DNA from 2 places in the Litorilituus sediminis genome. Region 1 is predicted to be linked to the other one. Evidence: predicted binding sites of a transcription regulator. Region 1 holds the regulator's gene; the other holds the start of a gene.
What was found. Region 1 encodes sigma-54, which starts transcription at its own class of promoters, with help from an activator protein. Its sites were predicted from a motif close to GTTGGCACGNNNNTNGNNT; they were not measured.
Positions count from the first base shown of each region.

Region 1 (16,117 bases):
GAGCTGAACCTGCTCGACCAGCAAACAGTATAGCGGCAACAACAGGGCCAAGTTCTCTTAATAACGATAAGGCAACCATAGGACCTAAGCTGGCTTCTGCACCATAACCAACCAAAATAGTATAACCTTGCAGCGCCAGTACCATGCCAATAAAGGCACCTGAAACGACCACAATAATCAGTGACATGACACCAACACTATAAAGCTGTTGCATCAATAATGGCGTACCTTTACGAACATTAGGTACATGCGTTAGCGATGAAACTAACAATAATACCGCACGCCCTAAGCCACTGATTAAGGCAATGGTGTGCCTACCTAAACGAATTAATTGCTGCATCATTTGCCTCCCTTGCTGCCTGATTTAATCATTTCACTACCATATTCAGGAGCAGGAAAATGAAATGGCACAGGACCATCAGCTTGACCTTGAACAAACTGTTTTACCAGTTCAGATGAATCTTGCCTCACTTGTTCAGGTGTACCTTGACCGATAATTTTTTGCTCAGCAACAATATAAATATAATCAGCAATACTCATCACTTCTGGCACATCATGGGAAACAACCACAGAAGTTAAACCTAAAGCATCACTTAAAGCGCGAATAAGACGAACAATCACCCCCATAGAAATAGGATCTTGTCCTGCAAACGGCTCATCATAAAGAATTAATTCTGGATCTAATGCTATCGCTCGCGCTAAGGCGACGCGGCGCGCCATACCGCCAGAAAGCTCACTAGGATGAAGATGTCTTGCGCCACGTAAACCAACTGCCTCTAACTTCATCAGCACTATTTTTTCAATTAATGCTTCCGATAAATCAGTATGCTCTCGAATAGGAAAGGCGATATTGTCGTAAACACTCATATCAGTAAAAAGCGCACCACTTTGAAACAACATACTCATGCGCTTTCGTGTTTCGTATAACGCCTTGCGAGATAACTGTGGAATATTGTTGCCAGCAAAATAAATATTGCCGCTATCTGGCTTAAGTTGGCCACCAATCAACCTGAGCAAGGTGGTTTTACCTATGCCACTAGGGCCCATAATTGCGGTCACTTTGCCTTTAGGTATGCTTAGGCTAATATTATCGTAAATAACCCGTTCACCGCGATTAAAGGTTAAGTTTTCAATTTCAACTAAATTGGCTGAAGTATCCGAATTTATCATGTGTGTAACGTCAATGTCTTATAGCGGCGCTGTAGAGGTTATTCAATTGTTGTCGATTTTACCTGAGCAACAACAATTGTTCATTAGAAATTCTTCAATATACCTAGAATAAATGTAAGAAAACTCTTCTCAATTGTAAGTAAGTGATCATTTTTAATGGTTTGACTGTCTAAAAGTAAGGCAAAATAAGACTTTTTTTACTAACAAAGCATTAAATACTTTTTTTTTGGTTCACAACCAGCGACAATTTACCCTTGTACCAATGAGAATTGGTATCCTTTGCGGAGTAATACATGTTAGAACAAGTTTTTATTTTAGTCGTTGCCTTAGTCGCACTAGTATGGAGTGCTGACAAATTTGTCTTTGGCGCCTCATCACTAGCACGTAATCTTGGTGTTTCACCTATGATTATCGGCCTAACCATAGTTGCTATGGGATCTTCTGCTCCTGAGATGATGACAGCAGCAACCGCTTCATTACAAGGCTCGCCTGATCTAGCTGTAGGTAATGCTATCGGTTCCAACATCACCAATATTGCCCTTGTTTTAGGTATTACAGCATTATTACAACCCTTATCCGTGTCATCACAAACCGTTAAACGAGAAATACCGTTAATTCTCATTATTTCGGCATTCGCCTACTGGATACTACTCGATCAACACTTTAGTTTCCTTGAAGGAGTTGAGCTGATGATAGGCTTTTTTATTTATATCATTGCTCTACTTGTTATTACCTTAAGACGCACTAAAGATAAACCAAGCGATGACCCTTTAGTGATTGAAGCAGAACAAGAAGTGGCAGAAGCCGTCGATATGAAACTATCCATTATGTGGTTAGTTGTCGGCGTGATCATTTTACCTATTAGCGCTAATTATTTAGTTGACTCATCTGTCTTTATTGCTAAAACCTTTGGCGTCAGTGATTTAGTTATTGGCCTCACCATAGTTGCCATAGGTACAAGTTTGCCAGAGCTAGCGGCAAGCATTATGAGTATTTTGAAAAAAGAAGATGACTTAGCGCTAGGCAACATTATTGGTTCTAATATTTTTAATATTTTAGCGGTTTTATCATTAGCGGGTGTTATTGCCCCAGGCAATATTAATGCGCTGGCCTCAACACGTGATGCCCCTTATATGCTAGGTGTCACCTTATTACTCTTTGTACTGTGCTTTAGTCGAAAGTTTGGTTACTTTAGAATTACTCGCGCCAAAGGTGCATTGCTATTACTGAGCTTTGTTGCTTATCAATTTTTACTTTTTGGTCAGTTAAATAATAACTAAGGTTGGTTTTTACTATGCATAACTTTAAACAGCTCGGCAAAAATGTCATCAACATTGAGCAAAAAGCCATTGCTGACTTGCTGCAATACATTGACGATAGCTTTGAGCAAGCCTGCCAACTTATGTATCAATGCCAAGGTCGCGTTATTGTTATCGGTATGGGCAAATCAGGCCATATTGGCGGCAAAATTGCTGCCACCTTAGCCAGTACGGGCACACCTGCATTTTTTGTTCATCCAGGTGAAGCCAGTCATGGTGATTTAGGCATGATCACCAGTGATGATGTTGTCTTAACAATTTCTAATTCTGGTGAAACAAATGAAGTACTGGCAATCATTCCGGTAATTAAGCGCATAGGTGCCAAATTAATCGCCATGACAGGTAATACAGAATCAACATTATCTCAATTAAGCGATACCCATGTTTGCATTAACGTTGCTGAAGAGGCATGCCCATTAGGCTTAGCCCCAACATCAAGTACCACGGCAACCTTAGTCATGGGTGATGCACTCGCGGTAGCTCTACTTAACGCCAGAGGCTTTACCGCCGATGATTTTGCCCTATCGCATCCGGGTGGTAGCTTAGGCAAGCGATTATTATTACGCTTAAGTGATATTATGCATCAAGGGGATAGACTACCTGTAGTGCAAGAATCAGCGCTTATTAAAGACGCGCTTGTTGAAATGTCGCTAAAAGGCTTAGGCATGACCGCGGTTGTTAATAATGAAAATACTCTAGTGGGTTTATTTACCGATGGCGACTTACGCCGTATTCTCGATGCCAAAATAGATATACATCAAGATAATATTGCTAACGTTATGACCAAATCTCCTTGCACCGCAAGTGATGAAATGCTGGCAGCGCAAGCGCTAAAAATTATGGAAGACAAAAAGATTAATGGTTTAATTATTGTTAATGATAAGAACCAACCTGTTGGCGCAATGAATATGCATGATTTACTTAGCTCTGGGGTACTTTAATGAATACCTTATATGGCAATGTGCCACAAGAAGTACTAAATAAAGCCAAAACGATTAAATTGCTCGTGTGCGATGTCGACGGCGTTTTTTCTGATGGCAGAATTTATTTAGGTAATGATGGCGAAGAGCTAAAAGCCTTTCACACAAAAGATGGTTTTGGCATTAAAGCACTTGGTGCTAGCGGTGTTGATGTTGCCATTATCACCGGCAGAAATTCAGCCATTGTTGCTAATCGGATGAAAGCCTTGAATGTAAAACATATTATTCAAGGGCAAGAAGATAAATTACCGGCACTACAAGCATTAGCAGAACAGTTAAACTTAGCAACGGATGAAATAGCCTATATAGGTGATGACGTACCTGACTTACCCTGTATTATGGCATGCGGCTTAGGTATTAGTGTTAACGATGCTCATCCGCAGGTAATCAACAATGCTGATTATATAACCTTTACCCGTGGTGGTTTTGGTGCTGTACGTGAAGTATGTGATTTAATCATGCAATGCCAAGGTAGCTTGGCACAAGCAGCGGGCGCTAGTATATGAACCGCTTGTACAGCTTAGCATTATTTGTTTTATTCTTAAGTGCCATAACCTATGGCATTATCGAATGGCGTAGTGCTTTAGTTGAACAGCAAGATGTTATCGATGATGAACTTTCACCTGATTTTATTGCCGAAACCCTAAAGAGTAATATTTATACCGATGCCGGCCAGCTTTCACATACCATTGAAGCTGATCGCATGGAACATTACTCTAGCTTAGCGGTAACCCACTTTGAACTGCCGAATTATACCTTGCACCCTAAAGACAATAGCGAGCCTTGGCAGTTAAGTGCAAACGAGGCAACACTATACAAAGACAATAGAGTAGTGTTAAATCATCGGGTACGATTAAAAGCTACTGATATAAATAGCATTGTAGAAGAAATACATTGCAAATATTTAGAACTGGATTTAACCACGAATATAATTAGCTCAGAGCAAACCGTCATGGTGCTAGGCAAAGATTTTACCATGTATGGCTCAGGTTTGATTATAGATCTCAACACTAAACAAATGACATTAACTGAGCATGTACGCACAATTTATAAAGAGAATCATGAACAATCGCTTTAATACTTCAGCTTTACTAGTGAGCTTATGCTTATTAACAAGCGCTGCCCTTAGCACAACAGCACTGGCTGCGAAAAAAGATCTAGAACAAGAGATTACCATCAAATCTCAACGACAAGCTGCTGACTTAAAAAACAAAATAGCTAGTTACCTAGATGATGTAAAAATCAGCCAAGGCTCGATTTCAATTACCGCTGATATTGTGCAGGTATTCAGTGATAAAGACGATAAAAGTGCTAAAAAAGCTGACATTTATATCGCCAAAGGCAAGCCAGCGGTATTTCAACAGCAACTTGAAGATGGCAGTTTAATTAGCTTACAGGCAGATGAAATAAAATATCAGCCTGAACTTAATACCATTACAGTTTCGGGTAATGCTTTGGTCAAACAAGCTGGTAGTGAAGTAAGTGGTAGTAAAATCACCTACAACACCTTAAGCGAAAAGCTAGAAGCTGAAAGTAATAACAACGAAACTGTTACGACTATTTTGCAGCCCAACGTCATTAAAAAGCAGCAAGCCAAGAAAGAAAAGCAAGACAAAGAAGGCGACAATAGTGACAAGCAATAGCTCATCAGCGCACAATAGTAAATCAACACTGATTGCAACGAACCTAGCCAAGTCTTACAAGAGTCGTCAGGTAGTTAAAAGCGTTAGCTTGCAAGTAGAATCAGGGCAAATTGTTGGCTTACTTGGCCCTAACGGTGCAGGAAAAACGACATCCTTTTATATGATTGTCGGCTTAGTGCCCAACGATCATGGTCAAATTATTCTCAATGATCACGATGTAACACTTGCGCCAATGCATGAAAGAGCTAGGCAAGGCATAGGCTATTTGCCGCAAGAAGCCTCTATATTTAGAAAGCTCACCGTGACTGAAAATATTATGGCTATTTTACAAACGCGTAAAAACCTTTCTAGCCAAGAAAAGTCTGAAAAGTTAGAGCACCTACTTGAAGAATTTAATATCTGTCATATAAAAGATAACTTAGGTATGAGCTTATCTGGTGGTGAAAGACGTCGTGTGGAAATCGCCAGAGCGCTGGCAGCTGATCCAGAATTTATCCTATTAGATGAACCATTTGCTGGTGTTGACCCAATTTCGGTTGGCGACATCAAAAAAATCATCATACACTTAAAGCAAAGAGGCATAGGGATTTTAATTACTGACCACAATGTTAGAGAGACATTGGACGTTTGTGAACACGCTTATATTGTCAGTCATGGAGAAATAATCGCAGAAGGCAATGCAGATCAAATTCTTGCTAATCAGAAGGTAAGAGATGTATACCTTGGCGAACAATTCACGCTATAGTTAGCAATGTAAAGTGTGACAACAAGAATTAGAATATAAGATTAGGAAAAAGTAACACCTAGATGCGCCCTACACTACAGCTCCGTATTGGACAACAATTAACAATGACTCCACAACTGCAACAGGCAATAAAACTGTTGCAGTTATCTACGTTAGAGTTGCAACAAGAAATCCAAGAAGCGCTTGAAAGTAACCCCTTGCTTGAAATTGAAGAAGGCCAACAAGGGGAAGTAAATTCCGAGCAGAATAACTTAGAAGAAGCGTTTTCCGCAGAAGCTAGCTCAGATATTACCAGTAGCAAGGATACAGATGAAGCCATTGCCAGTATTGATGAAATCAGCACGACTGAAGCCATGGAGAAAAGCGATATTCCTGAAGAGTTAAACATAGATACCACTTGGGAAGAAAGCTATAGTGCAGGCGTATCAAATACAGGCGCTGTCAGCAGTCCTGCAGATGATTATACCTATCAAGGGGAAACCACCGACTCTATTCAAGATCACTTATTATGGCAAATGGAGCTAACTCCATTTACAGATACCGATAAAACTATCGCAACAGCTATCATAGAAGCGGTTGATGATGCTGGTTACTTAACGGTTTCCAGCGAAGATATTCTTGAAAGTGTCGGTTTAGAAGACATTGAACTTGATGAAGTGGAAGCGGTATTAAAACGCATCAATATGTTCGACCCTATTGGCGTTGCCGCACGCTCAATTCCCGAATGTTTAACCATACAGCTAAATCAATTTGATCCTGAGACCCCTTACTTAAAAGAAAGTAAGCAAATCATTAACGATCATATTGATTTATTAGGCAATCGCGATTATCGCCAATTAATGCGTAAAACTAAGCTTAAAGAAGATCAACTACGCGAAGTTATGCGCTTAATTCAAAGCCTTAACCCTAGACCTGGCGATGCCGTCATTAAAAGCGATGATCAATACGTTATCCCTGATGTATCAGTTGAAAAGAAAAATGGTCGCTGGGTTGTTGAGCTTAATTCAGACACAGCACCTAAACTGTCTATCAATCAGCAATATGCTGCCATGACTAAAACTATGAAGTCTTCAACTGATGGGCAATTTATTCGCGCTAATTTACAAGAAGCGAAATGGTTCATTAAAAGTTTAGAATCACGCAACGATACCTTACTTAAAGTATCGAACTGTATCGTGCAAAGACAACAAGGCTTTTTAGAGCACGGCGAAGAGGCTATGCGCCCTATGGTGCTTAATGATATTGCCGAAGCCGTTGATATGCATGAATCGACTATTTCCCGTGTTACCACACAAAAATACATGCATACGCCAAGAGGTATATTCGAACTAAAATATTTCTTCTCAAGTCATGTTAGCACTGAAAATGGCGGCGAATGCTCATCTACAGCCATTCGTTCATTAATTAAAAAGCTGATACTAGCCGAAACACCAGCCAAGCCATTAAGTGATAGTAAAATGGCTGATTTACTTGCTGAACAAGGCATTAAAGTAGCGCGACGTACCATTGCCAAGTACCGAGAGTCTTTGGCAATCCCACCGTCAAATCAACGTAAAAGTTTATTGTAGAACACTAATTCAAAAACAAAAAAGGATACGACTTATGCAAATTAATCTTTCAGGTCATCATGTTGAACTTACCGACTCATTACGTGAATACGTCAATACAAAATTTGCCAAATTAGAACGTCACTTTGATCAAATTAATAACGTTCACGTTATTCTAACTGTAGAAAAACTGGATCAAAAAGCAGAAGCAACGGTACATATGAAGGGTGGTGAAGTATTCGCGTCTTCTGTAAATGCTGATATGTATGCCTCAATTGATACCTTAGTAGATAAGCTAGATCGCCAAATTCTTAAGCACAAAGGTAAAGTAGCGAGTCACTAATTCCTTTCTTATTTAAACTATGAAATTACAAGAAATTCTTTCACTGAACTGCACATCCTGTGCAGTTCCAGTGACAAGCAAAAAGCGCCTATTAGAACAAATTTGTCAGCTTGCAGCCGTTGAAATAGGCAATGCTGATCCAAGTGACTTACTCGATAGCTTACTTGATAGAGAAAAAATGGGTAGCACAGGCATTGGCAACGGTATCGCTATTCCACATGGTCGCTTGAGCAATAGTCATAAAGCGGTCGCAGTACTTATTACAACCGAAAAAGCGATCGATTTTGACGCCATAGATAACCGCGATGTTGATGTCTTTATCAGCCTATTTGTACCAGAAGATAGCTGCCAAGAACACTTAGAAACCTTGCAATGTATTGCAAAACTGTTTAGTAATAAACAAACTATTAAGCAAGTGCGCAAATGCTCAAACGATAAGCAGCTATATGACCTTATCCAGCAAGCCAGTTAAATTAAATTGCTATTACTAACGGTATTAGTACAGACTAATCAAGTAAATACAGGCATATCTTGCTATGAAATTAATTATTGTTAGCGGCCGTTCAGGCTCAGGAAAATCAGTTGCGTTACGGGTGTTGGAAGATCTCGGCTATTATTGCGTTGACAATATTCCAGTCAATTTACTACCGGCCTTAACTCACACTGTTATTAACGACTATGAAACTGTCGCCGTTAGCCTAGATGTGCGTAATTTACCTAACGATCCACAAGATATTCCCGAAATTATCGGCTATTTACCCAATGCGGTTAATGTTACCACTCTGTATTTAGATGCTGACGATAATGATTTAATTCGCCGTTTTAGCGAAACACGACGCTTACATCCTCTTATCAAAGAAAATATCGCCTTAGATCAAGCTATTGCTCTAGAAAGAAAGCTGTTAGAGCCTATTTCAACCAGTGCCGATCTCTATATCAATACCAGTCAATTAAGCCCACACCAACTGGCTGATTTAGTTAGAGAACGGATATTAGGTAAGAAAACTGGCTCTATGGTGTTAGTATTCCAATCATTTGGCTTTAAGCATGGTATTCCCGTTGATGCCGATTATGTTTTTGATGCCCGCTTCTTACCTAACCCGTTTTGGGAAAAAGACCTTAAAGGAAAAACAGGGTTAGATCAGGGAGTAAAAGACTTTCTCGCCAGCCAGCCGATAGTGACTAAATTTGTCTGGCAAATTAATAGCTTTATGATGACTTGGTTGCCTCACCTTGAACGTAACAATCGCAGTTATGTCACCATTGCCATTGGCTGTACCGGTGGCAAACATCGCTCTGTTTATATTGCTGAATTACTCGCCAGCAACTTTAAAAAGGAACGTGACGACATTCAAAGTCACCACCGAGATATAGATTTAAAGTCAACCTAGCTTAGGAAAAAGTGTGATGACAAACCAAGTGAGCCAACAAGTTACTATTTGCAATAAGCTAGGATTACACGCTAGAGCGGCAACTAAACTTGCCCAGCTAAGTCAGAGATTCAGCTCAGTTATCACATTAGAGCTTGATGGCAAACAAGCAGATGCGAGCAGTATCATGGCACTTATGCTGCTCGCTGGCGGTAAAGGAAAAACCGTGAATATTACTGCCCACGGCGAGGATGCCGAGCAAGCTCTCACGGAAATATGCCAATTAATTTCAGATAAATTTGACGAAAGCGAATAGCCCCTTCGAACAAAAAACCGCCTTGCAGCATTAGCCAGCAAAGAAAAATGCTGATAAAACCACAGACTTACGATAAACTTAAGCTCAATACCAAGTAGCAGCAATCACAGGATATTTCGATTGCTAAACCTGTTTCCTTTTCCGTTACAGCAACGCCTTAGTTGTTATTAATAAACAGAGTCGCTATGCCAGAAACTACAGAGCAAGAATACAATCAGCAAAGACTACAACAAGTTAACGAAGCACTTGGTAGTGGTATGTTTGTCTATGTGCGTAAATTATTACAGCACATGCCAGCCTATGATCTTGCTCTTATTCTCGAATCTTCACCCGCTAAAAGCAGACCCGTACTGTGGCAATTAATTGATCCAGACTTTCACGGTGAAGTACTAGAAGAGCTTAATGAAGAAGTTCGTAAAGGCATCTTAAAAAGTATGCGTCCGGAAAAGCTGGCTGCTGTTGCAGAAGGCATGGACGTTGATGATTTAGCTGAAGTCCTTAGAACACTGCCTGATAGTGTCTACAAAGAAGTACTCAACTCGATGGACTCACAAGATAGAAGTCGAGTAGAAGCTGCACTATCGTATGAGGAAGATACCGCTGGCGGTATCATGAACACCGACACAATTACCTTGCGTCCCGATGTTAGTGTTGATGTGGTATTACGTTACTTACGTTTAAAAGGTGAACTGCCTGAATCAACCGATTCATTTTACGTGGTTGATCGCAATAACCACTTTATTGGTGCCGTTTCCCTAGCCGCCATAGTGACGGCAAAGCCTGAAGTTATTGTCTCTACTCTTATTGATGATGAGGTAGAGGCGGTACAAGCAGATATGACCGAGCAAGATGTCGCACAGCTATTTGAACGTCATGACTGGTTTTCCGCACCTGTTATCGATGAAGAAGGCCATTTATTAGGTCGTATTACCATAGATGATGTTATCGATATTATCCGTGAAGAAGCTGAACACTCCATGATGAGTATGGCGGGTTTAGATGACGAGGCCGACACCTTTGCCCCAGTAATTAAAAGTACTAAACAACGCTCACTCTGGTTAGGTGTTAACTTAATCACAGCTTTAATGGCTGTAGCAGTAACCAGTATGTTCGAAGAAATTTTCGCTCAGCTAGCAATTCTTGCGGTATTAAACTCATTAGTACCTAGCATGGGTGGTGTTGCCGGCAATCAAACCTTAACCTTAGTTATTCGTGGTATCGCCTTAGGACATGTTGGTGAAAGTAATGCTAAAGCACTGTTAACTAAAGAGGTTGCTATAGGATTTCTAAATGGCATTATCTGGGCGGTACTGATTGCCAGTGTGGTCGCACTATGGAAGCAAGATTTTATGCTTGGTGGAATTATTGCCTTTGCCATGCTGATGAACATGACAGCCGCAGGCCTTGCTGGGGTAAGTATTCCGCTTATTCTTAAACGTATGAATATTGATCCTGCCCTAGCTGGCAGTGTCATCATCACCACAGTAACCGATGTTGTTGGTATCTTTGCCTTTTTAGGTACTGCCAGCCTATTGCTAACCTAGCAAAAGCTTTATTAGGCTAAGCCGTTATTCACTTATAACCTGCTCAGCCTAACTAAGTAACCTGAGCTAGGCTTAAGTACTCTATCTACTAATGACCTGCCACTTGCATTTCATCAATTAAAATTGAACCTGTTCTTATGCTGCCACGCATATCTACATCTGAGCCAACCGCAACAACACCTTTGAACATCTGCTGTAAATTACCTGCAATAGTAATTTCACTTACAGGGTAAGCAATCTCGCCGTTTTCTACCCAAAAACCTGCAGCGCCTCGTGAATAATCACCATTTACCACATTAACGCCTTGGCCCATAAGTTCAGTTACCAATAAACCTGTACCCATGGTTTTTAACATGGCATCGAAATCACCTTGGTGTCCCTGTGCAGCCACTAACCAGTTATGGATACCACCAGCATGACCTGTGGTTTGTAAACCAAGTTTTCGCGCCGAATAGCTAGTAAGTAAATAGGTTTGCAAACAGCCCTGCGAGATAATTTCTCTATCTTTAGTCAGCACACCTTCATTATCAAAAGCGCTACTAGCTAAGGCTTTAGTAATATGTGGCCTTTCACTGATATTTAAAAAGTGCGGGAAAATATCTTTACCTAAAGCGTCAAGTAAGAATGATGATTTTCGATATAAATTACCACCGCTTATGGCCGCAATTAAATGTCCCCAAATACTGTTGGCAATATCAGCACGAAATAATACCGGCACTTTAGCTGTGGTTAACTTTTGTGCATTTAAGCGCGACAACACCTCTTGTGATGCCTTAACACCTATTTGTTTAGCGCTATCAAGCAAAGTGAAATCACGATTCACGCTATACGCGTAATCTCTTTGCATATCATTGTTATCACTCGCTATCATAACGCAGCTTAAACTGTGGCGTGAGCTTGGGTAACTCACTAACTGCCCATGGCTATTACCATACACTTTAAAGCCAACAAAGCTGTCTAAACTCGCGCCATCCGAGTTGGTGATACGCTTATCAACAGCAAGTGCACTTTGCTCGCACTCGGTTGCCAATGCGATTGCTTGCTCAGTTGTTAATTCATGCGGGTGATACAAATCTAAGTCTTGCGGCTGCATCGCCAATAAATCTTTATCGGCTAAGCCAGCACAGTCATCAACAGAAGTATACTTAGCAATATTAACCGCCGCTTGTACAGCCTGTGCTAATGCCTTTTCTGACAAATCAGCGCTCGATGCACTACCTTTTCTACCCTGTTGATAGACAGTGATCCCTAAAGCACCATCGTTGGTAAACTCAACATTTTCTACTTCCCCCATACGGGTGCCAACACTTAAGCCTTGTTGTTTACTCATAGCGACTTCCGCGCCATCAGCCCCTAAGCGCTTAGCTAAGTCGAGTACTGTGGCAACACGCTCTTCAACTTTGCCTATTTGCTCAGTTAATTGATCTTGTTCTTTGCTTAATGTGGTCATATTTCGTCTACTTATTACTTACTTTTCGTCAGATTTAGCATGTTGCAGCAATAGTGATATAATTGCGTTTTATCCTAAAAACATGCCAGTACTATTATTATGCCCCACTCAGCAAACGATATCGACGACTTAGAGCAAGAATTAAAAAGTAAAACCGAAATAAAACGTGAAATGCACGAATTGCAAGCCTTTGCCCAGAAGCTTGTGGAAATGTCAAAGCACCAACGTAGTCGTCTACCTCTATCTGACGATCTTAAAGAAGCCATGGTTGTTGCAGATAAAATAACCAATAAGCATGAAGCGCTACGTCGCCACATTCGCCATATCGCCAAAATATTACTGGAAACAGATCTAGCTCCCATCCATCAAGCACTTGATGTTATGGCAAATAAACATCAGCAAGAAACAGCCAAGTTTGTTCGATTAGAAAGCCTACGTGATGAACTGATTGAAAAAGGCTCTACCGCCATTGAAGCGCTATTATCAGAAAACCCCACCATGGAAAGACAAAAATTAAGGCAATTAGTCAGGCATGCCAGTAAAGAGAAGAAAGCAGAAAAACTCGGCAAACATTACCAAAACTTATTTGCTTACCTAAAAGAAAACAGCTAATAATTATCATTAAAAATACAAGCAGTAAAAGGAATACTATGGCAACAATCAAAAAAATGACTGGCTTGTTGATTGCTTTGAGCTTACTTTCAATGTCAGCTCAGGCATTACAACCACCAACAAAAGAACAGCTAGAAAAATACAAAAGCCAAGGTATTTTAAAAGAAAAAATTAGCAAAGCTAAAGCTTACGGCAACCATAAGCCCAAAGCTGGCCTAAGCCAATTAGCTCATCAGAAAGTAAGTAAAGCTGCTGGATATAGCAATTATGCTGGCCCGCAAATAACTCCTTGGGATAATGGCTTTGCTAGCCATGGTACACAAAAAACTTTTACCTTGCTGCTCGCCTTTGAAGATGCCCCTGCGCCTGAGCATCAATCAAAAGAGGTTATTTATAATCATATTCATGGTGATGGCGATCCTGCTAGATATCCTAATGAAAGCCTCACTAACTTTTATAAGCGTTCCTCATACGGGCAGCTTACCATAACGGGTGATGTACTTGATTGGTACACCACGCCATATCCTCGTGACGAAGTCGTTAGCGAGCGAGATGTGATTAAAGAAGCGCTGCAATATCATGCTAATCAAGGCGTAGATTTTAGCCAGTATGATAACGACGGCGATGGTGATATCGACTACTTCTCAGTTATCTGGACAGGTGAAGTTGGCGAATGGGCCTCTACTTGGTGGGGTCATCAAACCTCGTTATACGATCCTGACTTTAAACTATCAGGAAAAACCTTTGGTACGTACTCATGGCAATGGCTAAGTTGGGATAACGCCAATGATGATTTTGACCCACAAGTGCTTATTCATGAAACTGGCCACGCACTAGGCTTACCAGATTACTATGATTATGATGTCGATGTAGGCCCAGCGGTTGAAATTCCAGTTAATGATATGATGCGTAATAACTTGGGCGATCATAACTCATTTTCGAAATTCTTATTAGGCTGGATTACCCCTAAAGTCGTTGGCTCTGGTTCAGAAACCATTAGTTTAGCACCATCAAGCACCAGTGAAGATGCTCTCATCATCATGCCAGAGCTTACCTTAGACAAAGGCTTAAGTGAGTATTTTGTTGTTCAGCACAGAGATAGAGAGTTAAACGATACTCATATGAGTAGCGCTGGCTTATTAATATGGCACGTAGACGCAACCTTAAAATACGGTAACTTTGAATTCAACAATAGTTATAGTGATCACCATTTAATCAGATTGTTATCGGCCAATGAAAACCACTATTATCTAAGCGAGCACGAACTAACAACGCTAACAACACCGAGTAGCCAAAGTTACAGAGATAGAAATCAAGCAGTCGAAATTACAGATATAACCCGAACAGATGACACTTATACCTTACAAGCAAGTATTGTAAATATTCCACAGGTGTCACTTGAAGGTATCGAGTATTTACAAAGTATCAATCAACTAGACAGTATCAGTGTCTCTGTTAACTCTGTAGAGACGGTAACTAAAGTCGTACTTTCACTCAATGATACTGTACTTGCTGAAGACTTTCAGGCCCCTTATGAATTTGATATAAGTACAACAAGCATCGAACCAGGTAATGTAACTATCAAGGCAGAGGCTTTTACTGCCATTGCTAAAGGTAGCAGCTCAGTCACAGCATTAAAACTACCCGATGAGCCTAGCTTAGTCGTTGTTAACTTGGCATATATGCCACAGCTTGAAAATACTTTGCATAACTTTATTAAGCCTATAACAAGCTTTGATGATATACCTTTAGTTTCACCAGCAGATGCTCCAGCCATGTTTATTGTCGATCACGATTACGAAATATTGTCTGATGAGCAAGCAAGTCGTATTCAAGACTACATTAACGCTGGCGGTCATTTATACTATGAGAACCTTGAGTGGTATTGGGATCGCGACTTAGTCAATCAAAAAGTTAGCTTTCTTGGCGTTGAAGCAACAGGGCAATGGTCACAATCGATTACGGCTATTTCTGGCGCAGAAGGTTCGATTGTTGAAGGTTTAACATTCCAAGCTCCAGAAGAGTATTACCTTTTTGCAGAAGTAAAAGGCTTAGATGGTGAAGCCAACGCAAAACCTTTATGGACTGGTGATGATGGTAACTTCAGTAACACTGCCGCGAATCAAATAGGTACAGCCAAAATTATTGCCACCTCGGGCGCTTTTTCCTGGTTACCATCTGATCTAACCATGACAGTGATGGCAAAATACCTTGATTACTTTGGTTTAGACAGTAGCACTAAACCTATGTCAATATCAGTTGGCGCACCTGAAATAACCACAATTGAAGAAGCCAATACTGAGGTTGACTTTACCATTAGCCGATTATTTGATGATGGCACCGATTCAAAAGTTAATATTGCCATAACTTCTGAGCATGCTATTGCAGGTGTTGATTATCAAGCACTCACCTTTGATACCATCAGCTTCGCCAGCGGTGAGTTAACTAAAACTGTGACCGTTTCTTTATTGGATGATTTTATCGTTGACGGCAATAAAGTGCTTAGCCTCACTATTTCAGGTGATAACCTTGATGAATCAACTCAATCATCAGCTGATATTACCATCACAGATAATGAGCATCGCGGTTTAGTTCAATTTAAACTTAGCAACGTGACTGTTGCTGAAAATGCAGAAACTATCACGGTTTTAGTTGAGCGAATTGATGGCATTGATGATGAGCTGAGCTTTGCAATTAATACCACAGATGTCAGTGCCAAAGCTGGACAAGATTATATCGCGATTAATGAACAAGTAACCTTAACCCAAGGGCAAGTCGAATTCACGGTTACCTTTGATATCATTGACAACAATGTTCACAACGCAAACAAAACCTTTACCCTGTCATTAACCGGCGAGCATATTGCCGATAATGACATGATGACAGTCACAATCATAAATGATGACGCTGCCCCAGTAACAGAAACAAGCTCATCTTCTGGCGGCGGCTCGAGTGCGCTTATTACCCTGCTACTTTTAATCGCAAGTTGCTTAAGAACAAAGCCGTACTAGGCAATACTAGGCAAGCTAAGCTCAGTCTTAATATGACATAGCACAAACAAAAATGGCGATAAGTACT
Region 1 covers NZ_CP034759.1:2,988,108-3,004,224, reverse strand. Annotated here, with positions in the region: gene mlaE (lipid asymmetry maintenance ABC transporter permease subunit MlaE) at 1-340, opposite strand, end outside; gene mlaF (phospholipid ABC transporter ATP-binding protein MlaF) at 340-1,170, opposite strand; gene EMK97_RS13320 (calcium/sodium antiporter) at 1,464-2,450, shown strand; gene EMK97_RS13315 (KpsF/GutQ family sugar-phosphate isomerase) at 2,465-3,430, shown strand; gene kdsC (3-deoxy-manno-octulosonate-8-phosphatase KdsC) at 3,430-3,975, shown strand; gene lptC (LPS export ABC transporter periplasmic protein LptC) at 3,972-4,547, shown strand; gene lptA (lipopolysaccharide transport periplasmic protein LptA) at 4,531-5,112, shown strand; gene lptB (LPS export ABC transporter ATP-binding protein) at 5,099-5,857, shown strand; gene EMK97_RS13290 (RNA polymerase factor sigma-54) at 5,920-7,425, shown strand; gene hpf (ribosome hibernation promoting factor) at 7,460-7,747, shown strand; gene ptsN (PTS IIA-like nitrogen regulatory protein PtsN) at 7,767-8,219, shown strand; gene rapZ (RNase adapter RapZ) at 8,284-9,138, shown strand; gene EMK97_RS13270 (HPr family phosphocarrier protein) at 9,155-9,433, shown strand; gene mgtE (magnesium transporter) at 9,619-10,977, shown strand; gene pmbA (metalloprotease PmbA) at 11,066-12,427, opposite strand; gene yjgA (ribosome biogenesis factor YjgA) at 12,527-13,039, shown strand; gene EMK97_RS13250 (M6 family metalloprotease domain-containing protein) at 13,078-16,050, shown strand.

Region 2 (16,117 bases), 1.8 Mb from region 1:
TAGATGCTAAAAGTTACCCAAAAGCTTTTTTACACTATGGTGATTTTACCTTACACTTTGAAAATGCTCAGTTAACTGACGATAGCCTTACCGCCTCAATTAGCATTAGTAAACGAGAAAAATAGTCATATGACAGATAAATTTATTACCATAGACAATAAAAAAATTGGTGCTAACCATAAGCCTTATATTATTGCTGAATTATCAGCAAACCATAATGGCAAAATCGATAAAGCCCTTAAAGCCATTGAAGTGGCTGCGCAATGTGGCGCCGATGCGGTAAAAATTCAAAGCTACACCGCAGATACCATGACCATAGATTGCGACAAAGACGACTTTCAAGTCAAAGGTGGTCTATGGGATGGTTATAAACTTTATGATTTATACCAATGGGCGCAAACCCCCTTTGAATGGCATCAACAACTATTTGCCAAAGCCAAAGAAGTCGGCATTACCCTATTTTCTACCCCGTTTGATGAATCAGCCGTTGATTTGTTAGAAGCGCTTGATGCGCCAGCCTATAAACTCGCCTCATTTGAGATAACCGACTTACCACTAATAAAGCGCATTGCGCAAACAGGTAAGCCAATGATCATTTCAACTGGCATGGCTAACCTTGAAGAAATAACAGACGCGATTAACACCGCCAAAGACAATGGCTGTAAAGAGTTAGTGGTTTTACATTGTATTAGCGCCTACCCTGCTCCGTTTGAGCAAGCAAATTTAGCCACCATAGCAGATATTGCAAAGCGCTTTGATGTTATTGCAGGCCTTTCAGATCACACCTTAGGCACTGTGGTTTCTGTGACTAGTATCGCCTTAGGCGCCAGCTTAATTGAAAAACACTTTACCTTAGATAGAAACGACAAAGGCCCAGATGCCGAGTTTTCCCTTGAACCAGATGAGCTAAAACGCTTGGTTGAAGAAACTCAGGCGGCCCACCAAGCACTTGGCGTAGCAGGCTATGAACGCAAACCAGTAGAGCAAGCCAGCATGAAGTTTCGCCGCTCATTATACTTTGTTAAAGATATAGTCAAAGGCGAGCAAATAACCGAGCAGCACATTAGACGTATCAGACCTGGCTATGGCATTGCGCCAAAATATTTTCAGCAACTGCTAGGTAAAAAAGTCACACAAACAATCACGCGAGGAACAGCTGTTTCTTGGGATTTAATCGACAGTGAGAAAGGCGATGAACAATAAACAACAAAGGGTATTGGTTGTCGCTGCACATGCCGACGATGAAGTACTTGGCTGTGGTGCTACCATTGCCAAACACATTGCCAATCAAGATAAAGTAAAAGTTATCTTTATGACCGATGGGGTTGGCGCACGCGATAATAGCTCAGTTCAAGAAAGCCAAGCGCGCACTTTAGCACTAACTAACGCGATGACAGCTTTAGGTGTCACCGACTACCAATGCTTTGATTTTCCAGATAATCAAATGGATACCGTAAGTTTACTGAGTATTGTTAAAGAAATTGAGCAAGTAATCGCTGAGTTTCAACCGAGCATTGTCTATAGCCACTTTGGCCATGATCTGAATATAGATCATCGCATTACCCATCAAGCAGTGATGACAGCTTGTCGCCCAATTAAAGGCCATAGCGTCAAAAAAATATTATCCTTTGAAGTGCTCTCTAGTACTGAATGGCAATCAGCCAGTGCGCCAAGCTTTAAGCCACAGTATATCGTGAATATCAGTCAATTTTGGCCGCAAAAATTACAAGCATTACAAAGCTATCAGCAAGAATTAAGAGCCTTCCCACATAGCCGCAGCCTTGAGTGTATCGAAGCGTTAGCAACACTACGCGGTGCCAGTCACGGTTTTGAAAAAGCAGAAGCTTTTCAAGTGGAAAGAATACTTGCGCAATAGCTGAGCACTTAAGTTAAGCTGAGCTTAACAGCAATAAAAATGGCATTTAACTTGCTAAATATTTGCCTATAAAGAATAAAACGTACCTGGAAAATGAACTATGCAAAAATGTACCGCGTGTAACCTGCCAGAAACTTACGAAACCATTGAGTTTGATGAAAACGGCGTTTGTAATATTTGTCGTCAAAAAGAGTTTAAGGATGAAAAAATTGACTGGCAACGACGTGCTGAAATGCTATCTCGAGTAATCGAAAAACACCGTGGAAAATATGAGTACGATTGCATCTTACCTTTTTCTGGCGGTAAAGATTCAACCTATACCTTATGGTATTTAGTTAAACACTATAAAATCAGACCTTTAGTTGTACAGTTTAATCATGGTTTTATGCGCGATACCTTAATGGAAAATAACCGCAGAACCTTTAAAAAGCTCGGTGTTGACGTAATATCTTTTACGCCAAACTGGAAGCTAGTAAAACGGTTAATGTTAGAAACCTTAGTGCGCAAAGGTGACTTTTGCTGGCATTGTCATACTGGTATTTTCGCCTACCCTATGCATATTGCCTTAAAATACCAAGTACCACTCATTTTTTGGGGTGAGCCATCCTCTGAGTACACCGCCTATTACAACTATGAAGATGACGAAATAGAGCAAGTAGATGAAACACGCTTTAATCGCTTTATCAACTTAGGTATTACTGCCGAAGATATGTACTCTATGATAAAAGATGATTATCAATGCGATCCAAGAGAGTTAACACCTTACACCTACCCTAAATTAAGAGACTTGAAAAAGTTAAAGTATCAATCGGTTTGTTTAGGCTCATATATTCCTTGGGATGTAAAAGAAAACACCAAAATAATTCAACAAGAGCTAGGTTGGCGTGGCGATCAAGTTGAAGGTATGCCATGGGATGAATACTCGTATGAAAAAATCGAGTGTTCTATGCAAGGCATGCGTGATTACATTAAATACCTTAAACGTGGCTATAGCCGGGTAAGTCAAATGACTGCCCTAGATTTACGTAATGGCCGAATTGCCAAAGAGTATGCAGATAAATTAATTGCTGATTATGAAGGCAGAAAACCACCGTCGTTAACGCTATTTTTAGAATACTTAGGCATTAGTGAAGATCAATTCAACCACATTGTTGCTAAAACTGTGGTACCGCCATTTAAGCCTGACTTTGAAGGCATGGAATATGCGCCCAAAACTGATGATTTTGATCGTTGGTATCGCGAAGATGAACAAGATCGCGGTATTATCTTTAAAAACCCAGTATAGAAAATAGGAAAGCAGTTAACTACATGATTGGAATACTTAATATCGGCCTAGGTAATGTACAGTCTGTTTATAATGCCGTTTACGAAAATGGTTACGATCCCATTTTCGTTAGCAAGCCTGAAGAGCTAGAACAGTTGACTCATTTTATTATGCCTGGTGTCGGTAACTTTTCTGCTGTTATGCATAGCCTTGAGCAACTTAAGTTAGTGCCTGCAATACAAGCACTTATCGCGCGCGGCGTACCAACCTTAGGTATTTGTTTAGGTATGCAGCTATTAGCAACATCAGGTGAAGAAGGTGGCCTATGTAAGGGCTTTGATGCCATTGCCGCTAAAGTTAAAGCTATCCCAAATAGCAATAACCTAAGAGTACCTCATGTTGGCTGGAATGAAGTCAAGTTTACCCAAGAACACCCTGTTTTTGCCGATATCAAAGACACGAGAGATTTTTACTTTGTCCATAGTTACCATATGGAGTGTCTCAGCGGCGATAATATTATTGCAACAACGGATTATGGCAGTGATTTAGTCTGTGTTGCCGGCAATAAAAACGTGATAGGCGTGCAGTTTCACCCGGAGAAAAGCCAAAAAAATGGTATGCAGCTATTAGAAAACTTTTGCGAATGGGACGGTGAATTTCATGCTTAAAAAACGCATTATTCCTATGATGCTTCTACTTGATGAGCAGCTAGTAAAAACCTGTCAATTTGACAGTTGGCGCAATGTTGGCGACCCAGTAAAAAGCGCTAGCGTCTACAACTCTCAGTACACGGATGAGCTGGTACTACTTAATATAAACCGTGACAACAGAAGCCTAGAGCAATTAGCTAACCTAATCACGCAAATATCAGAAGTAAGCTTTATGCCACTTGCCGTCGGCGGTGGTATTAATAGCTTTGACGATGCCAGTTATCTTATTAATAAAGGTGCTGATAAAGTGATTATTAATTCTAGCGTTTATAGCAAGCCCGAATTAATCACCCAAGTTGCCGATAAGTTTGGCCAGCAAGCCGTTATTGTTAGCATAGATGTTAAACGCTCAACTTCAGGTGAGTACCAAGTCTATTCCCACTGCGGAAAAACACTGGAAAATATCAGCCTAACTGAACATATACAGAACTGCCAACAAGCCGGTGCAGGTGAGTTTATGATCCAGTCAATTGAGCATGATGGCATGATGCAAGGCTTTGATATTGAGCTGTTAAAACAAGTCATGCTAATTGCTAATGTGCCCGTTATAGGTTGTAGTGGCAGTGGTGATTATCAGCATTTACGTGAAGCATTTATTGAAACCGATGTTAGCGCACTCGGTTGTGGTAGCTTGTTCAACTTTTCAGACAGTAACCCCATTCGCGCGAAAAACTACCTCACAAATTATAATATTGCGTTTAAAAAGGTGTAACTATGAGCCAAGCAACCAGTAATTTTGCCCAATTAAAACATATCGTATTAATTGGTGGTGGCGACCTTATGCTGGCGAGCGCGCAAATATTTCGCCAACTAAACTACCAAGTAAGCATTATTGCCGCACTTCGTCACCTTGATGAGCCATTAGTTCTAAGTGCTACCACCCTAGCGAAGTTTTGTCAGCAAAATAGTATTGCTTTACATAGCACTGCAGATATTAATCAATTAACAGCGCAAGAGTTAAATCACATCATTCCAGCACAAGCCATGGCTATTTGTTTTGGCCCTGCTTGGGTGTTTCAAAAACATATTATTGAGCAATTTAATTTTGGTATGTTTAATATCAACGCCATTCCTATCCCGCATTATTTAGGTGGTGCTCATTACACTTGGCAACTCCTTAATAACAATAAAGAAGGTGGCTGTTTTTTCCAGCAAATCACCACTGAGCTAGATCAAGGTGATATCTTAGCTCAGCACAACTTTACCATCAGTGATAATGCCGTAACGCCTGATGATTACTTTCAAGAAAATGTTGCGCAAGGAAAAGTGTTTATAGCGTCTCTCGCTCAAAAGTTTAAGCAAGGTGAGCCTTTACAGCATACTCCTTATCAAACACTCAACAGCCACCGCCTTTACCTGCCAAGACTACGAACCGATAAGCAAGGCTTTATTAATTGGCAATGGCAGGCGAAAGACATTGTCTCTTTTATTCAGGGCTTTAGTGCCCCCTATATAGGTGCAGCAACCTTTATTGATGGCCAAAAGGTACGTTTAAAAGCTGTTAAGCTCATTACGCTATACAGTAAAACAGGCCAACTAATAGCCCCGATGCACCCGTTTGCTCAGGGCTTAATAATACGTAAAACCGCCACAAGTATTGTTGTTGCCGCAACAGATGGCTTTATTGAACTGATAAGTATTGAAAATGAGCAAGGTAACTGCGTAAAAAATCAATTAAAAGAAGGTATGAGATTACACACACCGCAAGCTGAACTTGAGCAAGCACTAAGTTATCAAGTGGTTATCGATGGCACAGGCTTTAAGGATTAATATGAGTGTTTTATCATTAGTTGAAAAGCTGTTTCCTTTTAGCTACTCGATAACCGGCTCAGGCAACGATGAATCAATACCCGTTTACCAAACTGAGCTTAATTTTACTGTACATGAATACGCCTCAAATCAAAGCCTTAATGGTTGGTATATTCCTGATGCTTGGCGCGTTATTAAGGCGCAAATATTTCACAACGAGCAGTTAATCTATGATGCCTGCACATCACCATTAGGTGTTGCTATCCTTTCACCTAGCTTTAGCGGTGAGCTATCGTTAACCGAGCTTAATCAACATCTTATCAGCTGTGAACAATTACCTGATGCAATACCCTATCAATGGCAAAACTTATATCGCCCCAATGAAATTAGCTGGGCGCTTTGCATGCCAGATAACATAAAGCAAAACTTACCAAGCGGTAATTATCAAGTAATACTAGAAACCAAAAATAGCGCCAGTACCATGAAAGTATTGGACTACTTTCTACCGGGGCAAAGTGATGAAACCATCATTATCAATGGTCACAATTGTCATCCCTTTCAAGCCAATGACGATATTTCTGGCTGTGCCGTTGCTATCAGGGTAATACAAGCGCTAAAACAGCAAGCAAAACTAAAATACAGTTACCGCGTCATTATTGCCCCTGAATTACACGGCCCGATGTTTTGGCTTAATGAGCTAACAAAACAGGAAAGAGAAAAATTAACTGGTTGTATCTTATTGAAATCAGTGGGTAATAAAGCTGATATGCGCTTACAGCGTAGCTACAATGATGATAGTGCATTAGATTTAGCGGCACAGAATGCCTTTACAAAGCGCTATCAAACCTTTGAGCAAGGTGCATTTCGCACCATTTACGGTAACGATGAAACCGTATTTGAAGCACCACCTTTTAATATTCCAACCATTTCATTAACCCGTTGGCCATTTAAGCAATATCACACTGATTTAGATACCCCAGAGACCCTGTGCGAACAAGCACTGCAAGATAGTGTTGATTTAGTACTAGATATTATTGCTAGCTATGAAAAAAATGAAAGTACTGTTTCATCTCCTAACGAATATCTATGCGAAAGCGGTAACATTGCCACTGAGGCTAAGTATCAGCAAACGTATCAACGTAACTTTGACGGCTTAGTGTGTTTATCGGCCTACGGTTTATATAAGTCAATACCGCAAGTTGACAGCTCTGGCGTTGACTATAGCTCACTGTCTGGCCGTTGGAATACGCTAATGAACTGCTTGCCAAGAGAGATAGAAGCCAAACAAAATGTTGCGCAATTGGCAGAAAAATATCAGCTACCTGTTGAAGGGGTTTATCAATACCTTGAATTGTGGGTAGAGAATAACTTATTAATAAAAGAAAATAACTAACTTAAAAAGTAGCAAAGAGCCGTTATGACTAAGCAAATAAAGATCACCAGTAATGCCATAGCCGATGTCTATCTTCAAACCATTAGTGAAAACGATGCCAGCGACGAATACGTGCAATGGCTCAATGACCCACTTGTTAACCAGTATTTGGAAACTCGTTTTTATCAACAAGACTTAGCAAGCGTAATCGGTTTTATCAAAGGCATATTAGAGAACCCTAACGAGCACCTGTTTACTATTCGCCTTAAAAGCAACGATAAGCACATAGGTAATATAAAAATTGGTCCCATTAACCCCCATCATAATATTGGTGATGTGAGCCTATTTATTGGTGATAAAGACAGCTGGGGCAAAGGCATAGCCACGCAAGCCATTGCACTTATCTCACAATACAGTTTTGAGCAGTTAAAATTACGTAAACTTTGTGCTGGTGCATATAAAGCCAATGTAGGCAGTACTAAGGCTTTTCTTAAGGCAGGTTATGTCAGTGATGGCGTTTTAGCAAACCATTACACTTTTAATGGTAAGCCCTGTGATTTAGTACAAGTTTGCCTGTTTAACAATCAAGCAGACAAAATTGTACAAATAGACGTTATACCAATTGCTATTAGCTAGCTTTCTTCTTGCTTAACAAAGATTTCTTTGAACATGCCTACAACCTTAGCCACGGTCGTTGATTTTACGTGGCGGGTATCTTCTTCCCAAGCATCTTGAATACATTCAGTCACTAGCTCATAACTAGGTAAGTAGTACATATCTTCATTACTGGCAACCAGTTGATCTGCCGCGACTCTCAGCACTGACTTTGAATGACAATTCGCGCTAATGATGTGCTGTTCATCTGCCCTACCCGTTGCTAAAAACGGAATCGGAGATACGCTAATTATCAGCTTAAAATCAGGGTTGTGAGCTTTAATAATGTCATAAAAGCGTTGGATATTAGCAACGTTTTCTTCCACCGTTAGCGTTCTATGCTTCACCATGTGGTACATGTTTTCTCGTGGGTTACGAGACATTACCGTACCGTCTTGTAGCTGCCAGCATTCATTTAACCCTAACGTCACCACAAATACCTTACAACGTAGAAATGCTTGTTTAACTGCATCAATATGTTGCTCATAATCAGCCAAATAGGCTTCCGGTGAATTAAAGACAACATTCTCGCGATAAGGATCTAAATAATGTCCCGTTGGCGATTGAAATAACAATTTATTAAAGCTTCTTTGACCGAATGCCTTCTCCGCCAACTGACAAAAGCTTGGCGTATTAAATAAAATGCCATAGTTAGCACAAAATTTGGCGATAGTATCGCCAGGTTGATAACCATCTACTTGCACTCCTGAATAAGGGTTGTCATTACGCTCGGTAATGACATAGTTATAGCCTTCTTGCTGAAAATACTTTGCTATTTCAAAGGCAAAACAACTACCCGCCGAGCCTATTGGCGTATCCATATCCATAATGGGGTGCTTTTTAACAAAGGGCAGCATATCAAACTTAGATTGTGGGTACTTTTCATGACTAGGGTTAGGCCAAAATACTGCAAGTGGATCTGGCTTATTGTTAACAGCGTAACGACCAATGCTGTCAATAACCGTTTTTTCATAGTCAGCAAGATCAGATAGAGCAGATAACCATCGTGGCTCCATCACTTGCTCAGCAGATAATTGTGCTAAAATCACCTTTTTAACATAACGCATTAACGCGAAAACGGTTTCACATTCGCTTAAGTTAGGATCTTGTCGTTGAATATGCTTAGCAACAAAGACCGCCGTTGATAAATCTTTAATGATATTGGCTAGCAAAAATTCAACATGCTCAAAGTTTTCCACTTGATAACCAAGTGCTACTTCAATATGAGCTTGGCGCTTTTTACTTTGTAATGTGATTCGCTTGCTTATATCAGCAAAGTCCCTAAAGTCTTGGCATTCATAGGCAGGAAAGAAAAACTCTTCCACCACTTTTTTCCAATGAACTTCACTCGGTAGTAAACAAAAGTTCAGCACATATCTTGGCTTGCCCACTTTAGGCGGCATAGCTCGATGAGCAAGTTGGTTAGGATTAAATAATATGGTATCACCAGTATTTGGCTTAACCGACTGCGGGTTGAAGTTTATATCAAAATGTTGACATAACGGCGAAATATCTGTGCTTCTATCTTCCATATTATTAAACAAGTAACCCACTTTTTTCAGGGCATTACTTGCTTCAATATCTAGATAGCTGGTATCGCTACCATGTTCTTCATAACCATTTAAATAGGTAATTACTTTTAAGTGGTTTTCAGGACCACCATCACAATGCCACTTTGTATAGTAATACTCTTGCTCATTGTGGTTTTCAACTTTATAAATTGACCACCAAAAAATACAGTATTCACTGTTAAAGTAAGAGCGAATTTGTTCATCTAAGGCATCATTAAAAACTTGGGGTAATAGTACTTCAAGTACCGAAGGGTGTTGAATACCAGTACTATTATTTTCATATTCCTCAATTAACGACTGACAAAGCTCAGGCGGAAAGTGATTTCTTAAAACATGGATATGATTATCAGCAAGTGGGGTTGCTATTGATTCTCTTTGATAAGCAGCACGTGCTCGTTGAATAGTGTCTTGATAACCAAACTGGTGTTCAAATAATTTGTATACTTCTTTATCGGCATTTGGCATTAAACCGTAGGTATAATCACCAACTACTAACTCTTCTTGTCGTAACTCATTTCCAGACATAATATCACTCCCAGTTTGATAATAACTTGACTACCTTAAGCTAAGTTAAGAGTAAGCAATAGTTATACCAAAAAGGGAGTTCAATCTTAGTTACACCAAAATCAATCTTAGCTAATCATTCCACCAGTCTGCAGAGGTAATATGCGGGGTTAAATAATTTTCTTGATAATAACTTGGCGCTTCTGCCAGCAAGTTTTGATAATGCACAACCGCTTCATTAAAATCTTTAATGGCAGTATCTTCATCACTTGCCTCATATAAAATGCGCGTTAACATGGCTTGATAATGCAATAAAGTACCATCAAGCAATAGTGAGAAATGGGTATAAGGGCCTACTTCTAATTTTGCCGCCTCTAACGATTGCTTTCTCAGCATTTCAACCCCTTGAGCAACGCTAGTAATAGGTTTAGCAATGATGTCAGCAAGCTGTTGACAGATCTCTTTAAACTTAGCTACGTCAACTTTATCAATCACACGTTGATACAAGGCATAGTCTTTATCAAACCATGCTGAATGATGATATATATCATCAACTAAAGAGGCTTTATCTATGGAAGCACGCTCTGTTAGCTCAATAGTTCTAGCCGGTTGCGCATGGGCAATTTTAGCGCCGTCACTTAAATTAACACAGCGAATACCACTTCTTGACTGTAATAATTTTTCTATCATAGTGCGTGACATATTAAAAAAGTCATTACAGACAAATTCGCCACCAAAGTTACCCGGCACAGTAATTTGTGACTCTTCGGTAAAATAGAGCGACAAATCTTCGCCATTTTGATCATAGTAAATGCTTTTAGAACTATGGTGTTGACCGCCTTGTTTATGGCCTAAATCAACACCAAACAAATAAAACTCTCTAAAGCCTAAAAAATACCCCATGGCAATCGCAGTATTTGAAACTGTTGGGTTAATATAAACCGTCGGTTCAAATAGCTCCTTACCCACTTCATCATTAACAATAATATCAGTAGATGGCTCTCTTGATTTAGGACACATAATTGCCCTATCAAATAACTTAAAGGTTTCTGGGTGTACGGTGGAAGGCGCTAATAGCACATGCGATTTAATAAATTCAGCATCTCCGTACTCTTTAACCTTTTCAGCAACAGGAATAGTTCGCTCTTGCTCACAATGAAAGTCGACCTTGATGCCATAATTTTTTAGTGCGCTCAGCGCCGAGCCACAACTGATAACAATGGCTTTATCTTGGTATTGTTTAATTAACTCTATGGTTTGATCTAATGAAGGACCATTGCCAACAACAAAAACTGGAATATTCTTATGCTTGTCATTATCTTGCGCAGACTTTTTCAGTAATGGCACATTTAATTTTAGGTTTGATAAGGTATGAGACAGTGACATAACACCGTCATCAAAAAAGCCCCAACCTTGAATCATTTCATAAAAGCGCGCTTTATATATGGATAATAAGGTTTCAATTGACGGCGATTGATAATGTACATAGCCAAAGGTCTTAACGACATCATAGCGACCATTTTGATATGTCTGATATAGCAAGTCGTCAAAAAATTCATTATCTTGAATACCAAGAGACAGGTGTAAATTACACTTTTGACTGTCTAGGTATTCAAATATATAACGCCAATTGGCGGTATAAAGTGAGGCATAAAATAAATCTAGCTCTGGTTCAATTAAATAAAGGTTATGAATCGTATGTTGTGCAATTAGCAACTCTAAATGATAGCCTAAACCAGCACCAAAAATGACTAATGAGCCTAGCGTGTTAGGTAGTCCTTTATTTGGCGAATTTTCAGCGTCAGTTCGACGATGAAGTACCTTTAGCACTTCATTTAAGTGCTTACTATGAATAAAGTTGCCTTTATTTTCCTCATTCATTTCAAAGGTTGAATGTGTTGATTGTGGTGACTTTTGATATTGCTCTAACTGAGCCGTTGCCATTAAGTAAGCAGGATATTTATAAATATGCTGCTTGGTTTCTTCATCAAAAATATTGGCAAAGCCATCAACTATCTCAACAAAATAACGTGTTGGCTTATGATCTTTTATCACCTGATATATATCAGGAAAATACTCTTCAAAAGTGCTTAGATTTTCTTCAAACTGAGCTAACAACATATCTTCATTGCAAGCAAGCAATGACATTCTATCAGCAATGCGTTGCAGGTTTGCTTCGATATCATCACTGTGTAATTGGCCTTTTAGGCGCTGCTCAACCTGTTGTGCTTTTTGTTCTAGTTTTTCAATTTTAGCCACAAGCTCAGCTTGTGTAGGTATAGATTTCGCCACGACAAAAAACCTTTTGGAAAGTGAAAATGAAATGATAAATGCGCAACACGGGTAAAAGCTATCGAAAATTCGCTTGATATTGTTTTAGCGCATATTTATTTTTTGACTGCTGACTCGATTTCTCTAGCGTAGTTTGCTTACTATCACTAAGCAGCTTAATGGCATTGGCATCAAACTGCAAAATCCACTGCAATAAGGCAATATAATCTTCTTTAGCCGCTTGCGTTACCACGGCTTTATCTTGGATAGTTTGTTCAAGTAAGACGAGTAACTCTTGCCTTTGCTCGAGTAAGGTGCTGCATTGCGATATATCATCGTTGACTACCGCATTCGCTGCCTGCTGCGTTAGCTGCCTTACTTTATCTATTTGCCTAGAAGTTACATCAGACATTCAAGTTCAACTCTATTTGCTTAACTTAAAGCTGTTGCTCTTTCTCGCGCAATAGCTTGTGGCCTTCAGCCTTGCTCTCTTCAGACATCTCTGCCCATGCATCTCTGAGCGGCTTAAGCAAGCCAATCACTTCATCTAAAATAGCAACATTTAACGTCGCACTGGCATTCATTAAACGATCGGCACAATACTCATATAAAGCATCAAAGTTTGCCGAAATTTGCGGTTGTGACTCTTTATCTAATGAAGCACGTAATGAATTAATGATATTCACGGCTTTGGTAATTTTCTCTGCTTTAACGGTAAAGTCTTTGCGTTCAATCGCACCTTTAGCAAAGGCGATACTCTCTAAGGCACCATTAAATAACATTAAAATAATTGTATGCGGCTCAGCAGCCAATAAGCTACTTTCTCTATTTACATTTTGGTAAGTTTTTAAATTCGTTCTCATAAGGTTTACCTCATCTAATAAACTAACTACTGATATTAATCATCGTTATTGCCAATTATATTTGCCAATGACGACTTCACATAATCTCCGGTAGCATTGTATTGGGCTATGGTTGCATCAAGCGCTGTAAAGCGTTTTCTTAATGTTTCCTCATAAGAGCGTAACCTTTGCTCTAAATCTTCCCATTCTTGGCTAATACCAGAGATCTGCTCATTTAGACTAGACTCTCGTAAGGTTAAAACTCCGTCAGAATCTGTATAGGTGTCAATAAAAGCAGTCATTTGCGTTGCAATACCATCAGTAGAAGCAAATATCTCGCCAACTTGATCTAAATTATTTTTTAATGCCGCAGTTAATCGCTCTTCACCACTGGGTAAAGAGGTAGTACTAAACGAACTAACTTCTAATTTACCTTCTTTATTTAACTCAATACCAATGTCACTTAACGACTCTAAATCACCTGTTAAGCCAGTCACACTATTAATCACAATGTCTGTTAACTGTTGCTTGACCTGACGCACATTAGGATCAAATGCTAATCGGCCTAACTTAGGTGCACCTAAGCCAGTAATATTGTCCATTAAGGCATTAAAGCCATTAACAAACTCATCTATGAGTTCACGACCATTGGCTTCATCCTGTGCAATAGTTAAAGTTGCCGGAGCGCCGACATTGACTTTCTTTGCTGTAATAGTGACATCTTCAATAAGGTTTTTAAATTCATTAGTGTCTTTAATAACACGGTTACCATCAACCTCTATAATGGCATTCGTTGCTGATTGCTCAACAGTATTATTCGTGGAAATATTATCCAAAGAAGCATCAGAGTTAGTCACCGTCAAATTATTGGCTAACCCTGTTATACTTGAGGTATAAATTAAATAAGAACCCGCATCACTGTTGATAATGTTAGCCGTTACACCAAAGTTACCTGACTGCTCATTAATCTTATCTCGAATTGCCGATAAGTCATCAGCACCATCAATGGCAACATCAAAAGTATTCGCTCCAGCTGTAAAGGTTAATGTTCCTGAGCCAACCGTGTCGGCAGAGCTAGTAAAGGAAGCAGACTTTTGCCGACTTCCTTGCGCTATTTGAAACACTTCAACTGCAAACTCACCATTACTAGCAAAGCCGTTGGTGGTAACAGCTACATCTTCAGTGGATACACTGACCGTTTGCTGATTAAAGGCGTCATCTTTAGCTAACTTTTCCAGGGTAGAATTAAAGGTTGATAAGGCGGATTTAAAGCTACCAATACCTGATAACTCTAAGGTTAGGCGCTCTTCTTTTTCTTGTAGGCGAATTTCTGTTGGAATTGCTTCAGCATCGATAAATGCCGTAACAAGCCCCTCTAAATCTATACCAGATCCTATACCTAATGAAGTTACACTAGCCATAATTACTCCAACACTTACTCATTTAATAGTCTGCTATTTACTTAGCGACTTTGTTTATAGCAGCTAAACGCGTTTCAACTGTTCACCAATTCAATATTTATGCCAACCAAGGCTTTAATATTGATGAAACAGCGCTACTACTATCATAGTTTTTTCAAACAAAAAAGGCGACCTAATTTAGTCGCCCTTTCCCTGCACTGTGCGACTATTTAATTATAGTAGCGATAATGCAATTTGTGGTTGCTGATTCGCTTGCGCTAACATTGAGCTAGCTGCTTGCTGTAATACTGAGTTACGAGCTAGTTGAGCTGATTCAGCCGCATAGTCTGTATCTTCAATACGTGAACGCGATGCTGATACGTTCTCAGCAGCATTATCATTACTACGAATTACACTTGAGAAACGGTTTTGCTTCGCACCTAAATCGGCACGGGTACTGTTTACCGTCGCAAGTACTGAATCTAAATCAGTAATACGTGATTGCGCGCCATCAAATGAAGTTAACGAGCCATCTGCACCGATAGTTGCTGAAGCGAAATCTTGGGTAATTGATACAGAGATTGTTTGACCCGCATCAGCACCGATTTGGAATTCAGCAGCATAGTTACCGTCTAATAAATCTGTACCACCGAAAGAGGCTTGAGTTGAAATACGCGTTAACTCTAACTCTAATTCAGTATACTCAGTGTTTAGTGCCACTAAGTCTGTTTCAGTGTTTGAACCATTTGACGCTTGCACAGCTAAGGTACGCATACGTTGTACAGTGTTTGTGTACTCTTCTAAAGCACCTTCTGCGGTTTGCGCTAAAGAAATAGCATCATTAGCATTTCGTGAACCTTGATTTAAACCGTTAACTTGTGACGTTAAACGACTTGAAATTTGTAAGCCAGCCGCATCATCTTTAGCACTATTGATGCGCTTACCAGAAGACAAACGTTGATAGCTAGTATTTAACTCATTGGTTGAATTTGCTAATTGACGCTGTGAGTTTAATGAAGCGATATTACTGTTTACACTTAAGGCCATAATACTTTCCTTTAATCTGTTGCTAAATATAATCGTCAAATGACAACGATATATCTTGTTCTATTGACTTTATCGACCTGGTTAAGAAAAGCTTTAGACTTTTTTTAATTTATTTTTAATAAATCGCAAGTTTGGAAAAGATGGTAGCTAGCTCTGTTGCTCTCTAGCTAATACATGAGGCTTTAAAAACAAAAAAAGCCAGAAACTGGCTTTAGTATTTAACATATACAGTGTTGTGATTTATTGCTTATACATTCTCATCGAGAAACAAACCGGTTTTGCTAGTGATCTGCTCTTGTAGCTCTTTAATGCGATTTGCCATGGAAATGATTTCATCTGATGGAAATTGTCGAATAAGCTCTTGGCTTTTGACATCAACCACTTTAATTATGGTTCGGCCTGAATCTTCATCAACTAAAAAGTCAACATTCTTACTCACTGAGTTAACAAAACTAGCAACAGATTCAACGGCCTCTTCGATGTTTTCTTTTGACTGCTCTTCTTCTTGCTTAACTTGATTTGCTTGTTTAGCCTGCTCGATAACAGAGAGTTTTTCAACATTTGACTGCTGTAAAGAAACAACGGAAGCGTCTTCTGTGCGCTGAACACCCTGTTCAACATTTTGCTCTGGCAAGGCTTGTCTAGATGCTGATTGCTCCGCACTAACATTTACACTTTGAGATGTTATTACCGATGTAGACATAATGAACCTCTTACCTTACTTAATCCCTATGCATTAATATTTGCTAATCGCTTAACGAGTAAAGGACACTCATCTGTGAGTGCCCTTTTATTAGCATTAGGGCATCACTGTTATAATAATGATAGCGCAATTTGTGGCTGTTGATTAGCCTGCG
Region 2 covers NZ_CP034759.1:1,226,444-1,242,560, forward strand. Annotated here, with positions in the region: gene EMK97_RS05535 (formyl transferase) at 1-125, shown strand, start outside; gene pseI (pseudaminic acid synthase) at 130-1,203, shown strand; gene EMK97_RS05545 (PIG-L deacetylase family protein) at 1,193-1,876, shown strand; gene EMK97_RS05550 (N-acetyl sugar amidotransferase) at 1,977-3,161, shown strand; gene hisH (imidazole glycerol phosphate synthase subunit HisH) at 3,185-3,808, shown strand; gene hisF (imidazole glycerol phosphate synthase subunit HisF) at 3,801-4,562, shown strand; gene EMK97_RS05565 (formyltransferase family protein) at 4,565-5,620, shown strand; gene EMK97_RS05570 (DUF4910 domain-containing protein) at 5,622-6,992, shown strand; gene EMK97_RS05575 (GNAT family N-acetyltransferase) at 7,017-7,607, shown strand; gene EMK97_RS05580 (GSCFA domain-containing protein) at 7,604-9,721, opposite strand; gene EMK97_RS05585 (motility associated factor glycosyltransferase family protein) at 9,833-11,992, opposite strand; gene EMK97_RS05590 (hypothetical protein) at 12,051-12,383, opposite strand; gene fliS (flagellar export chaperone FliS) at 12,409-12,834, opposite strand; gene fliD (flagellar filament capping protein FliD) at 12,870-14,234, opposite strand; gene EMK97_RS05605 (flagellin N-terminal helical domain-containing protein) at 14,448-15,260, opposite strand; gene EMK97_RS05610 (flagellar protein FlaG) at 15,508-15,963, opposite strand; gene EMK97_RS05615 (flagellin N-terminal helical domain-containing protein) at 16,074-16,117, opposite strand, start outside.
Region 2: the regulator sigma-54 is predicted to act here: its motif matches at 9,775-9,793, upstream of EMK97_RS05580 (GSCFA domain-containing protein).